Regions from separate parts of the Cyanobium sp. BA20m-p-22 genome, predicted to be linked through region 1. Evidence: predicted binding sites of a transcription regulator. Region 1 holds the regulator's gene; the other holds the start of a gene.
The links. Region 1 encodes HrcA, which represses chaperone genes, less so after heat shock. Its sites were predicted from a motif close to TTAGCACTCNNNNNNNNNGAGTGCTAA; they were not measured.
Positions count from the first base shown of each region.

Region 2: a site for HrcA is predicted at 2,389-2,415, ahead of groES (co-chaperone GroES). Genes of this name have one in related genera too.

Region 1 is NZ_JAGQCQ010000187.1:50-6,632, forward strand. It holds partial or broken gene KBZ15_RS14835 (hypothetical protein) at 1-547, shown strand, start outside; gene KBZ15_RS14840 (peptide deformylase) at 583-1,125, shown strand; gene KBZ15_RS14845 (heat-inducible transcriptional repressor HrcA) at 1,181-2,089, opposite strand; gene KBZ15_RS14850 (rhodanese-like domain-containing protein) at 2,219-2,572, opposite strand; gene KBZ15_RS14855 (DUF3352 domain-containing protein) at 2,627-4,258, shown strand; gene KBZ15_RS14860 (histidine phosphatase family protein) at 4,255-4,752, shown strand; gene KBZ15_RS14865 (citrate synthase) at 4,814-5,968, shown strand; gene nuoH (NADH-quinone oxidoreductase subunit NuoH) at 5,994-6,583, shown strand, end outside.
Region 2 is NZ_JAGQCQ010000166.1:363-5,791, reverse strand. It holds gene groL (chaperonin GroEL) at 290-1,924, opposite strand; gene groES (co-chaperone GroES) at 2,002-2,313, opposite strand; gene atpD (F0F1 ATP synthase subunit beta) at 2,557-4,017, shown strand; gene atpC (ATP synthase F1 subunit epsilon) at 4,047-4,454, shown strand; gene KBZ15_RS13835 (HAMP domain-containing sensor histidine kinase) at 4,451-5,429, opposite strand, start outside.

The sequences.
Region 1 (6,583 bases):
GCTGGTGGTGGGGGGCTCCACCTGGAGCCAGGGCTCGGCCGCGCCCCTGCGCCGGTTGTTTGAGCTGGGCGGGGAAGTTTCGCTGCAGGGGGTGCGCGCCACGGCTTTCGCCACCGCAGGCGGGGCCCATACCGGCGGCGAGATGGTGGTGCTCGACAGCCTGCGCTCTTTGATGGGTCAGGGGGCGCTGGCTTTCACGGCCGGCCAGCGGCTGATGGTGTTCAGCACCAATGAGCGGCTCGAGCATCCGCCTGGCCAGTTTACGCCCCTCGACTGCTGGGCCATGGGCCAGTACGCGCGCGAGCTGCTGCTGCAGGCCCATGCTGGTTCAGATCCCCCTAAGACCGCCGCACTGGCAGGGCGCCTCGGGGTCGATCTCACCTACTACCGCCGCTTTCCCCGCCAGCTGGAGGCGCTTGGCCCCCAGGCCAAGGCTGTGTGTGCCCGCATCAATCCGCTGGCTGCAGCCGATCGCCCGGGCCTCGCCGCGGTGGCTTCCGCTCTAGATCGGCCCGCACCGGAGATCCGCGCGTTGTTTGGGCCTTGAGGCGATGCTTGCATGGCACCAACAGACTGGTGTCGATGGCGGTACGCACCGTTCTGCGTCTGGGTGATCCCCGATTACGCCAGCCCGCCCAGCCCGTGATCGATGTGGCTGATCCCGCTTTGAGGCAGCTGATCACTGATCTGGACGACACGGTGGCGGCCTGCAGCGGCGCCGGCCTGGCCGCTCCCCAGATCGGCGTGCCGCTGCGGGTGGTTCTGTTTGGTGGTGGAGGGCCCAACCCCCGCTACCCCGATGCCCCACTGCTTCCCCGCACCCTGTTGATCAACCCCGTGCTCACCCCGCTGGGACCGGAGCGCGATGGGGCCTGGGAGGGGTGCCTGAGTGTGCCGGGGCTGCGGGGGCAGGTGTCCCGTTGGCAGCGGTTGCGCTACCAGGGGATCGATGGCGCTGGCCAGCCTTTGGATCGTTGCGTGGAGGGGTTCCATGCCCGGGTGGTCCAGCACGAGTGTGACCACCTCGATGGGGTGCTCTTCCCCGACCGCCTTAGCGATCCCACCGCCTTCGGCTTCATCCCTGAGCTGGAAGCGGCCGGGCTGATTCCCTCCGTGCCTGGTTAGTGCTGTCGTTGTGCTGCTTGACGGGCAGGCGGCTTGTGATCAGTCCACGGAGCTTTCACCCCAACAGCCGCTCCAGCACCTGGGCCACCGAGCTCACGGCGGCCAGGGCGGTGGCGTAGGCCATGCGCATGGGTCCAACCAGGGCCACCTGGCCGATGCCGCCATCGCCGCTGCGGTAATCGGCCTGCACCACGGCGCACTGGTGCAGGGCCCGGTGGGGATGTTCCGCGCCGATCCAGATGCCTGGCTGGGGCAGGAGCTGGTGGGGGGCGTCCTCCACCAGTTCCACCAGGGGGCGCAGGCTCAGGGTCTGGCTGAATTCCGGCTGGGCCAGCAGGCCGGCCAGGCCCATGGTCAGGGCCCCCTCCCCCTCCAGCTGGCGGGATTGGCCATGGCTGGCCAGGGCCTGGCGCAGGGCAGCACCACTGCTGTTCAACTGGGAGGGCAGGGTTGCCCAGTCAATCGGCCCTTCCTGCAGCTGGGTACTCACCCACCGCTCCAGGGGGGCCAGCTCGGCTTCGGCCTGGGCGGGCAGCCGCAGGTTGAGGCTGGTGGCGGTTGCGCCCCCCTCCACCAGAAACACCAGCAGGCGTTCGCCGCTGGCCACCAGCCGCAGGGCCTGAAGCTGGGATTGCTTGCGCTGGGGTCTGGTGATCAGGCTGAGCAGGCCGGTGAGATCGGCCAGGCGCCGGCTCAGGTGCAGCAGCAGGTCGTCGAGGGCTGCCCACTGCAGGCTGAGCCCGGTGAGCTCCCGCTCCAGTTGCAGGGCCGCGGCTCCCGGGGCGGGCAGCAGCTGATTTACGTAGGTGCGGTAGCCCTGCTGGCTGGGGATTCGGCCCGCCGAGGGGTGGGGCTGGGTGAGCAGCCCCCGCTGCTCCAGAGCCCCCATGGCCGAGCGCACCGTCGCCGGGCTCGCGCCCAGGCCGAAGCGGCGCACCAGGGTCTGGCTGCCCACCGGCTCCATCGTGTCCACGTAGTGACGCACGGCAAGTTGGAGAACCTCCTGCTGCCTAAGAGGCAAGGGGCGGGGGGACGGAGACTGCAAGCGGCCGCTGCAGGGAGTTGGCCGATCGTAGGCAGATGGGGGCTGGATTCAGTAGCGAGGCACGCTGGAATCCACCTCCAGGCTCCAGGAATCGATGCCCCCCTGGAGGTTCCACACCGCCCCATAGCCCTGGGCCTGGATCAGCCAGCAGCCCAGCTGCCAGCTGCGCACCCCCGCATGGCACAGCACGACGATGGGGCGGTCGTGGCTGAGCAGCTCGCCCAGGCGGTCGACCCACTCAGCTGAGCGGCTCAGCGGCAGGTGCAGCACGGGATGGACCAGCCTGGCCAGCTCCAGCTCGGCGTCCTCGCGCACATCCACCAACTGGATCGCCTCGCCCTGCTCCAGCCGCAGCTGCAGCTCGCGGGCCCGCATGGTTTTTGGAGTCTCAGAACTTTCCATGGCGGGCAGAAGGCGGGGCTTGGGGTCAAGATGGGCCCATCCTGCGTGGGACGCATGAAGGCCCGCCCGTTTCTGGCGGTCGTGCTGGCGGCGGTGCTGCTGTTGCTGAGCCTGGCGGCAGCTGGTTGGTGGCTGGTGCTGCAGCGCTCTCCGCTGCAGTTGCAGCACCAGCCCTTGGTATCGCCTCGGGCGGCCCGCTTTGTGCCCCGCCAGGCACCCCTCAGTCTCTACCTGCTCACCGATGGGCAACGGCCCGAGGGCTATGCCCGGGCCGTTGCCCCGGGCCGACAGCGCCGCCAGGCGGCCGATGCCGTAGCCGGGTTGCGGGATGGCGCCTTCGCTGCGGCGGGGCTGGACTATCCCGCCGAGCTGGCCTCCTGGCTCGGCCCTGAACTGGGCTTGGCCCTGCTGGCCAACGAGCCAGGGGGAGCCGCCGACGGCTGGCTCCTTTCCCTGCGCAGCCGCGATGCCGATGGGGCCCGCCGTTTCCTGCAGCGCTTCTGGCAGACCCGCAGCCTGGCCGGCACCGACCTGCAGATCAGCAGCTACCGAGGCATGGGGCTGATCAGTGGCCGTGGCGCCCTGGTGGGCACTACGCCGGTGCCGATCGCCACTGCCCTGGTCAACGACGATCTTGTGCTGATTGCCTCCGGTCGCGGCGTGCTCGAGCAGGCCCTCGACGTCTCCCAGATCGATGAGCTCAATCAGGCGACCAGTCCCTCCTTCCAGCAGGCCCTGGAGCGCCTGGGCAAGGGGGCTGTGCTGCTCACGGCCCAAGCTGAAGTCCTGGGCTCCTGGCTGGGCATGCCTGCCCAGCTCACCGGGCCCGGCGCGGTGCAGGAGCTCGTGGCCAGCCTGAGACCCGACGGCCGTTCCCTGGCGCTGGAAGCTTTGCTGCGCCTGGCACCCGGCGCCGCTAGCCCGCCCCCGGCCCCTCCCGCCGCTGCCGGGGACGCCGGACCGGCCCTGCTGGCGGCCATGCAGGGCCAATCCGACAGCCTGGCCCTGGTGCAGCAACCCTCCCTTTGGCCTGAGCTCTGGCAACCCTTGCTGGCGGCCGTGCTCCGGGTGAGTGAGGGTGGCGGTGACGGTTTATTGCCGGCCCTGGTGGCGGCGGCCGATCCTGGCCCCTTGCTATGGAGCGCCGGCAGCCAGGGCTGGTTGTTGGGCACTGCGGTGGATCAGCCCGATCCCGCCAGCCTTGAACAGGGCCTCGCTGCCCAGGGCCTGACCGCCGCCCCCCTGCCCGTGGAGGGAGACGCCAGCGTCATGGTCTGGACCAGGCTGGAGGCGCCCCCGGCTGGGCGCCGGATCGGCCGGGAGGAGGGCGCCGTGCTCCAGGCCAGCCTGGCGGGGGCCAGGGCCAGCCAGGGCCAGCTGGCCTGGTGGGGCCAGAATCTGGCGGTGTTGCAGGAGCAGCGCGAATCCCGTCAGACCCCCCGGCTGCGCCTGGCCCAGCTCGCCGCCCTCGACCAGCCCCAGGCTTCCCTGCAGTGGGCGATGGCGGCCGGGCCGGCCCAGGCCCTGTTGCAGCGTTGGAGCACCTGGCAACTGCTTTCGAGCCTTGCTGGGAGACCGTTGGCGCCGGCGGTGCAGGGGCTCAGCTTCAGCCTGGAGCCTGGCGACGGTGGTAGCAACAGCAATAGCAACAGCGTGCATCTCAGCGCCAGGGTGGGTTTTGGTTGACGAATCCCTTGGCTGAGCGCGAACTGCTGCTCTGGCGCCATGGCATTGCTGAGGAGCGCCATCCGGATCGCCCCGATGCGGAGCGGGCCCTCACCGCCGAGGGAAGCCGCCGCACGGCCGCGGTGGCCCAAGAGCTACAGCGGCTGCAGCTCTGCTGTGACACCCTGCTGAGCAGCCCCCTGCGGCGGGCGGTGCAGACCGCCGAGCTCGGCGTGGCGGCCGGGCTGGCCAGTGGATTTGCGATCGAGGCCAGCCTGGCCCCAGGGGGAGACCCGCGGCCGCTGCTCCAGGCCGGCAACTGGCAGCGGCTGGGCCTGGTGGGCCACGAGCCCGACCTCGGCGAGCTGGCCTCGACTCTGCTGGGTTTGCCGGCCGGTGCGATCACGCTGCGCAAGGCCGGCATCGTCCTGATTCGCCTCGGCCCCGCCGCTGCCAGCCTGGAGGCCCTGATTGGTCCTCGGTTGCTGCGGCTACGGCATCAAGGGCGGCTCTAGCCGTAGGTTCGCCCCAACCACAGCGGCGGGCATGACAGCAGGGGGCATGACAGGAGGGGGCATGACAGCAGCAGGAGCCGAGAGCCAGATCCCCTTTCGTCCTGGGTTGGAGGGGGGGCCTGCCACCCAGTCGTCGATCTGCGACATTGACGGTCAGCGGGGCGTGCTCACCTATCGGGGCTACCGGGTAGATGAGCTTGCCGCGCGCAGCACCTTCCTGGAAACCGCCTACCTGTTGATCTGGGCCCAGCTGCCCAACGCCAAGCAGCTGCAGGAGTTTGAGCAGGAGGTGCAGATGCACCGGCGGGTGAGCTTCCGCATCCGCGACATGATGAAGTGCTTCCCCTCGGGGGGGCATCCGATGGACGCCCTGCAGAGCAGTGCGGCGTCCCTGGGGCTGTTCTATTCAATGCGCGCCCTGGACAATCCCGAATACATCGTCTCTGCGGTGGTGCGGTTGATCGCCAAGATCCCCACGATGGTGGCGGCCTTCCAGCTGATCCGCAAAGGCCAGGATCCGATCCAGCCCCGCGACGACCTGGCCTACGCGGCCAACTTCCTGTACATGCTCACCGAGCGGGAGCCCGATCCCCTGGCGGCCCGCATCTTCGATGCCTGCCTGATCCTGCATGCCGAGCACAGCCTCAACGCCAGCACCTTCAGCGCCCGCGTCACCGCCAGCACCCTCACCGACCCCTACGCGGTGGTGGCCTCCGCCGTGGGCACCCTGGCGGGCCCGCTCCACGGCGGAGCCAATGAGGACGTCCTCACCATGCTGGCCGAAATCGGCAGCGAAGATCGGGTGGACTCCTGGCTGGATCAAGCCATTGCGGAGAAGCAGAAGATCATGGGTTTCGGGCACCGGGAGTACAAGGTGAAGGATCCCCGCGCCGGCATTCTCCAGAAGCTGGCTGAGGAGCTGTTCGACCGCTTCGGTCACGACCCGATGTACGACCTGGCTCGCTGCCTGGAGGCGGCCGCTGACAAGCGGCTTGGCCCCAAGGGCATCTATCCGAACGTCGATTTCTACTCGGGTCTGGTGTATCGAAAACTCGGCATCCCCCCAGACCTCTTCACCCCGATCTTCGCCATCGCCCGCACGGCAGGCTGGCTGGCCCATTGGAAGGAGCAGCTGGGGGCCAATCGCATCTACCGGCCCTCCCAGATCTATACCGGCGAGGCCGGGCGTGACTGGCAGCCGATTGGGGCCCGCTAAGTTGCATGCCATCTGAGCTGACGCCATGGTGACCAACACGGCTCCAGGCCTGGATCTCGAGTCCAGCTTCGAGCAGGCCCTGCAGGGATTTGGGCTGAGTCCGGGAGCTGCCCACCTGCTCTGGCTGCCCTTGCCGATGGTGCTGGTGCTGGTGGCGGCGGTGGTGGGAGTGCTCGTCAATGTCTGGCTGGAGCGCAAGATCTCGGCGGCAGTGCAGCAGCGCATCGGCCCCGAATACGCCGGCGCCCTCGGCGTGCTCCAGCCGATCGCCGATGGCCTGAAGCTGGTCTTCAAGGAAGACATCATCCCGGCCAAGGCCGACGGCCTGCTGTTCACCCTCGGGCCGGTGCTGGTGCTGATCCCGGTGATCCTCAGCTGGCTGGTGGTGCCATTTGGTCAGCACCTGCTGATCAGCAATGTGGGCATCGGCATTTTCCTGTGGATTTCGCTCAGCAGCATCCAGCCCATCGGCCTGCTGATGAGTGGCTATGCCTCCAACAACAAGTATTCGCTGCTGGGGGGCCTGCGGGCTGCGGCCCAGTCAATCAGCTACGAGATTCCCCTGGCCCTGGCGGTGCTGGCGGTGGTGATGATGAGTAATTCGCTCAGCACGGT
Region 2 (5,429 bases), on a different contig from region 1:
GTAGATACTGTTTATGCGGAGCGGGTCCGTATGGACAACGCCCTGGAGATCCAGGGGCGCCCTCGAAACCAGGAATTTTGTTTAGCACTGGGTTTACCACTCACAATCGCCCGCTCCTGAAACGGCAGGGGTCTCGGAAACTGTTTAGCACCATAAGGGCGGTGTTTAGCACCACCAGACGTGCAAGCACAAAAAAAGGGAGGTCGTGAGACCTCCCATAAACACTAAAGAGTTGAGAGCAGAAGGATCCAAAGACCCTACTAAACACTCTAGTAGTCGAAGTCGCCCATCAATAGTCGAAGTCGCCGCCGCCAATGCCGCCGCCGGCAGGAGCTGCGTCTTTCTTGTCAGGCAGGTCGGCCACGATGCACTCGGTGGTGAGCACCATGCCGGCGATCGAAGCCGCATTCTGCAGACCGGAGCGGGTCACCTTGGCGGGGTCGACGATGCCGGCAGCCAGCATGTCGACATACTCGCCGGTGGCGGCGTTGTAGCCCTCGTTGAAGGGCTTGTTGCGCACATTCTCAGCCACCACAGCACCGTTGACGCCAGCGTTCTGGGCGATGCGCATCAGCGGAGCGGTGAGGGAGGAAGCCACGATGTGGGCACCGATCAGCTCCTCACCGGAGAGGTTGGCAGCTGCCCACTCTTCGAGGGCCGGGGCCAGGTGGGCCAGGGTGGTGCCGCCGCCGGGAACGATACCTTCTTCAACGGCCGCCTTGGTGGCGTTGATGGCGTCTTCCAGGCGCAGCTTCTTGTCCTTCATCTCGGTTTCGGTGGCGGCACCCACCTTGACCACGGCCACACCACCGCTCAGCTTGGCGAGACGCTCCTGCAGCTTCTCCTTGTCGTAGGAGGAGTCGGTTTCGTCCATCTGCTTGCGGATCTGCTCGCAGCGGGCCTTGACGGCCACCTCATTGCCTTCGGCCACGATGGTGGTGGTGTCCTTGTTGATCGTGATGCGGCGGGCGGTGCCGAGCATCTCGAGCTTGGCATTCTCCAGCTTGAGGCCGGCATCCTCGGTGATCAGCTGACCGTTGGTGAGAACGGCGATGTCCTCGAGCATGGCCTTGCGGCGATCACCGAAGCCAGGCGCCTTGACGGCGGCAACGTTGAGCACACCGCGCAGACGGTTCACCACCAAGGTGGCGAGGGCCTCCTTCTCGATGTCCTCGGCGATGATCAGCAGGGGCTTGCCGGTACGGGCGATCTGCTCGAGCACGGGCACCAGATCCTGCACCAGGCCGATTTTCTTGTCGGTGAGCAGGATGTAGGGCTCTTCGAGCACCGCTTCCATGCGCTCGGTGTCGGTGGCGAAGTAGGGCGAGATGTAGCCCTTGTCGAAGCGCATGCCCTCGGTGACCTCCAGCTCGGTGGTCATCGATTTCCCTTCTTCCAGGGAGATCACGCCTTCCTTGCCCACCTTGTCCATCGCATCGGCAATCATGCGGCCCACCTCTTCGTCGTTGCCGGCGGAGATGGTGCCCACCTGGGCGATGGCGCTGGAGTCGGAGATCGGCTTGGCGTGCTCCTCGATCTTCTTGACCAGGAAGTCTGCGGCCTTCTCAATGCCACGCTTGAGGGTGATGGCGTTGGCGCCGGCGGCCACGTTACGCAGACCCGCCTTGACCATGGCGTGGGCCAGCACGGTGGCAGTCGTGGTGCCGTCGCCGGCAGCGTCGTTGGTTTTGGAGGCGGCCTGACGGATCAGAGCCACACCGGTATTTTCGATGTGGTCTTCCAGTTCAATTTCTTTAGCGATGGTGACGCCGTCATTGACGATCTGGGGGGCGCCGAACTTCTTTTCCAGCACCACGTTGCGGCCCTTTGGGCCGAGGGTGACTGCCACCGCCTCGGCCAGGATGTCGATACCCCTTTCGAGAGCCCGACGGGCGTTCTCGTTATAGATGATGCGTTTAGCCATGGAAAGCCTTGTCGTGATGGGATTAAATCTTGATCGGAAGCCAGATCAACTATTCGGAAACTCAGCAGTTCCGAGCTTCAGTTGACGATGGCAAGGATGTCTTTCTCGGACAGCAGCACGAACTCATCGCTACCGAGCTTGATATCGGTGCCGGCATACTTGCTGTAGAGAACCTTGTCGCCCACGCTGACTTCGGGAGCCTGGCGGCTGCCGTCGTCGTTGCGCTTGCCGGGACCGATTTGAACCACCTCACCCACCTGGGGCTTTTCCTTGGCGGTATCGGGCAGAAGGATGCCGCCGGCGGTTTTCTCCTCCGATTCGGACACCTTGATGAAAATGCGATCTCCGAGGGGCTTAACCGTGGAGACGCTGAGAGAGACAGCAGCCATGAATGAATTGCGAGAGCAACGGCATGGCGCCTGAGACGCCACTGGACTACGGACTGGAGTGGGCCTGAAGGCGAATTGGCACTCGAGCCCGTTGAGTGCCAATTTATGCCGGCAAGGGTCGCCCTGGCCAACAAGGAGCTGTGCGGGTCACCGAACCCTGCCTGGCGATCAACCGCGGTGGTAAGGTTGCGCCGCTTCAGGCGGGATGGTTCCCCCTGGGCGCTCTCTGCGTCTCCCTTCCCTATGGCAGCTGCTACCGCCACCGGCACCAAAGGCATTGTGCGGCAGGTGATTGGCCCGGTTCTCGACGTCGAATTCCCGGCCGGCAAGCTGCCCAGGATTTACAACGCGCTTCGAATTGAAGCCAAAAACTCCGCCGGCCAGACGGTCGCCCTCACCGCCGAGGTGCAGCAACTGCTGGGCGACCACCGGGTGCGTGCCGTCGCCATGAGCACCACCGACGGCCTAGTTCGCGGCATGGAAGCTCTCGACACCGGTTCACCGATATGCGTGCCCGTGGGTGAAGCCACCCTGGGTCGCATCTTCAACGTGCTCGGCGAACCCGTCGACGAGCGGGGCCCGGTGGCCACCACCCTGACCGCATCGATCCACCGGCCTGCCCCCAGCCTCACCGAGCTGGAAACAAAGCCAAAAGTCTTCGAGACCGGTATCAAGGTCATCGACCTGCTAGCCCCCTACCGCCAAGGCGGCAAGGTCGGCCTCTTCGGCGGCGCCGGTGTGGGCAAAACCGTGCTGATCCAGGAGCTGATCAACAACATCGCCAAGGAGCACGGCGGCGTATCGGTGTTCGCCGGTGTGGGCGAGCGCACCCGCGAGGGCAACGACCTCTACGAGGAGTTCAAGGAGTCGGGCGTGATCAACCCCGACGACCTCTCCAAGTCGAAGGTGGCTCTCTGCTACGGCCAGATGAACGAGCCCCCTGGCGCCCGCATGCGCGTGGGTCTCTCGGCTCTGACCATGGCCGAGCACTTCCGCGACGTCAACAAGCAGGACGTGCTGTTGTTCGTTGACAACATCTTCCGCTTCGTGCAAGCCGGCTCCGAGGTCTCAGCCCTGCTGGGCAGGATGCCATCGGCCGTGGGCTACCAGCCCACCCTCGGCACCGACGTGGGCATGCTGCAGGAGCGCATCACTTCTACCTTGGAGGGCTCGATCACCTCGATCCAGGCCGTCTATGTGCCCGCCGACGACCTCACCGACCCGGCACCGGCCACCACCTTCGCCCACCTGGATGCCACCACCGTGCTCAGCCGCGGCCTGGCTTCCAAGGGCATCTATCCGGCGGTCGATCCCCTGGATTCCACCAGCACCATGCTCCAGCCCGCCGTGGTGGGAGATGATCACTACCGCACGGCCCGCTCTGTGCAGAGCACCCTGCAGCGCTACAAGGAGCTCCAAGACATCATCGCCATTCTCGGCCTAGACGAACTCTCTGAGGACGACCGTCGCACCGTAGATCGGGCCCGCAAGATTGAAAAGTTCCTCTCCCAGCCCTTCTTCGTCGCTGAGATCTTCACCGGCCAAAAGGGAGAATATGTGAAGCTCGAAGACACCATCAAGGGCTTCAATATGATCCTTGCCGGTGAACTCGATGACCTGCCTGAAGCGGCCTTCTATCTGGTGGGCAACATCGACCAGGTGAAGGCAAAGGCCGCCAAGATCCTTTCCGAAGCCAAGGGTTGATCCCCTCTTCTCCCTGAGGACCCCCAACCATGAGTCTCACCCTGCGCGTTCTGGCTCCAGATCAGAGCGTTTTTGATGGCACCGCCGAAGAGGTGATCCTGCCCAGCACCACCGGCCAGGTAGGCATCCTCCCCGGCCACGTCACCATGCTTGCCGCCTTAGACACCGGCGTTATGCGGCTGCGCTCTGCCGGTACCTGGTCAACCATCGCCCTGATGGGCGGCTTCGCCGAAGTGGAAGCCGACGAGGTGACCGTGTTGGTGAATGGTGCCGAGTTGGGCAGCAGCATCGATGCCGCCGCCGCCGAAGCCACCTTCGAGGCGGCCCAGAGCGCTGCAGCCAGCTTCGAGGGCCAGGCCTCCAGCCCTGAGAAAGTCAAGGCCAGCCAAGCTCTGGCCACGGCTCGGGCCCGTTTTCAGGCCAGCAAGGCGCTCTAAGTAGCCCAATCAACCAAGACGGGCAGTTGCAGCTCGGCCCGTAGGCCCCCACCTGGGGCCTCAAGCAGCCGCAGCCTGCCCTGGTGGTCAACGCAGAAGCGTTCCACTATCGCCAGGCCCAGCCCCCGATGCCTCTGGCGTTGGCGATCGTTGCTGCGACTGGGCCCCGGGATCGCCAGTAGGGTCTCGGTGGGAATGCCTGCGCCGTGGTCATCCACCCGCAAGAGCAGGTCGCTGCCGCGGCGCACCGCACTGAGTTCCACCGGTGGTGCGCCGTACTCCAGGGCGTTGTCGATCAGGTTGTTGAGCGCCCGTTGCAGCCCCTCGGGGTCGAGGTTCACCAGCAAGCGAGGCAGCCGCAGCTTGATTAACAGGGAGGGGTGGCTGGCCACAATGCGGCCGCACAGGTCGTCGAGGGCGCAGGGTTGACGCCGTTCGGCCGGCAGCTCCTGCTCCCCCAGCATGGCCAATTGGTCGGTCAACTCGCGCAACCGCTCCAGATCGAGGGCCATGGCCTGGGCCAGCTCGCCATTCTCGCCGCTGAGGCGCTCACAGAGAATTTCGGTGCGCAGCATCAGCCGGGCGTGGGGGCCGCCCAGGTCGTGGGTGAGGCCATGCAGCAGCTGGCGTCGGGCGCTGGCCGTGTTGTTGATGCGCTCCAGCAGCCGGTTGATGCGCAGGCTGAGGTTGCGGATCGGGGCAATGCCCTGCTCAGGCAGCAGTTGCAGCGGGGCCGCCGAGCCCTGCTCCGCCAGCAGGGTCAACAGTTGACCGAGGGGGCGTTCAACCTTCAGCCGCAGGAAAAGCACCAGCCCGGCCAGCGCGCCGATCAAGATGGCCAGGATGCGCAGCGGGGGCAGATACCAGAGACTGTTGCTCAGGCGCTGGGACTGGAAGAGCCAAAGGGGCTGGCCGGTTCTTTGGTCAAATCTGTTCAGTTGCACCCAGTGCCCGCCCCACGGGTCCTGCAGGGGA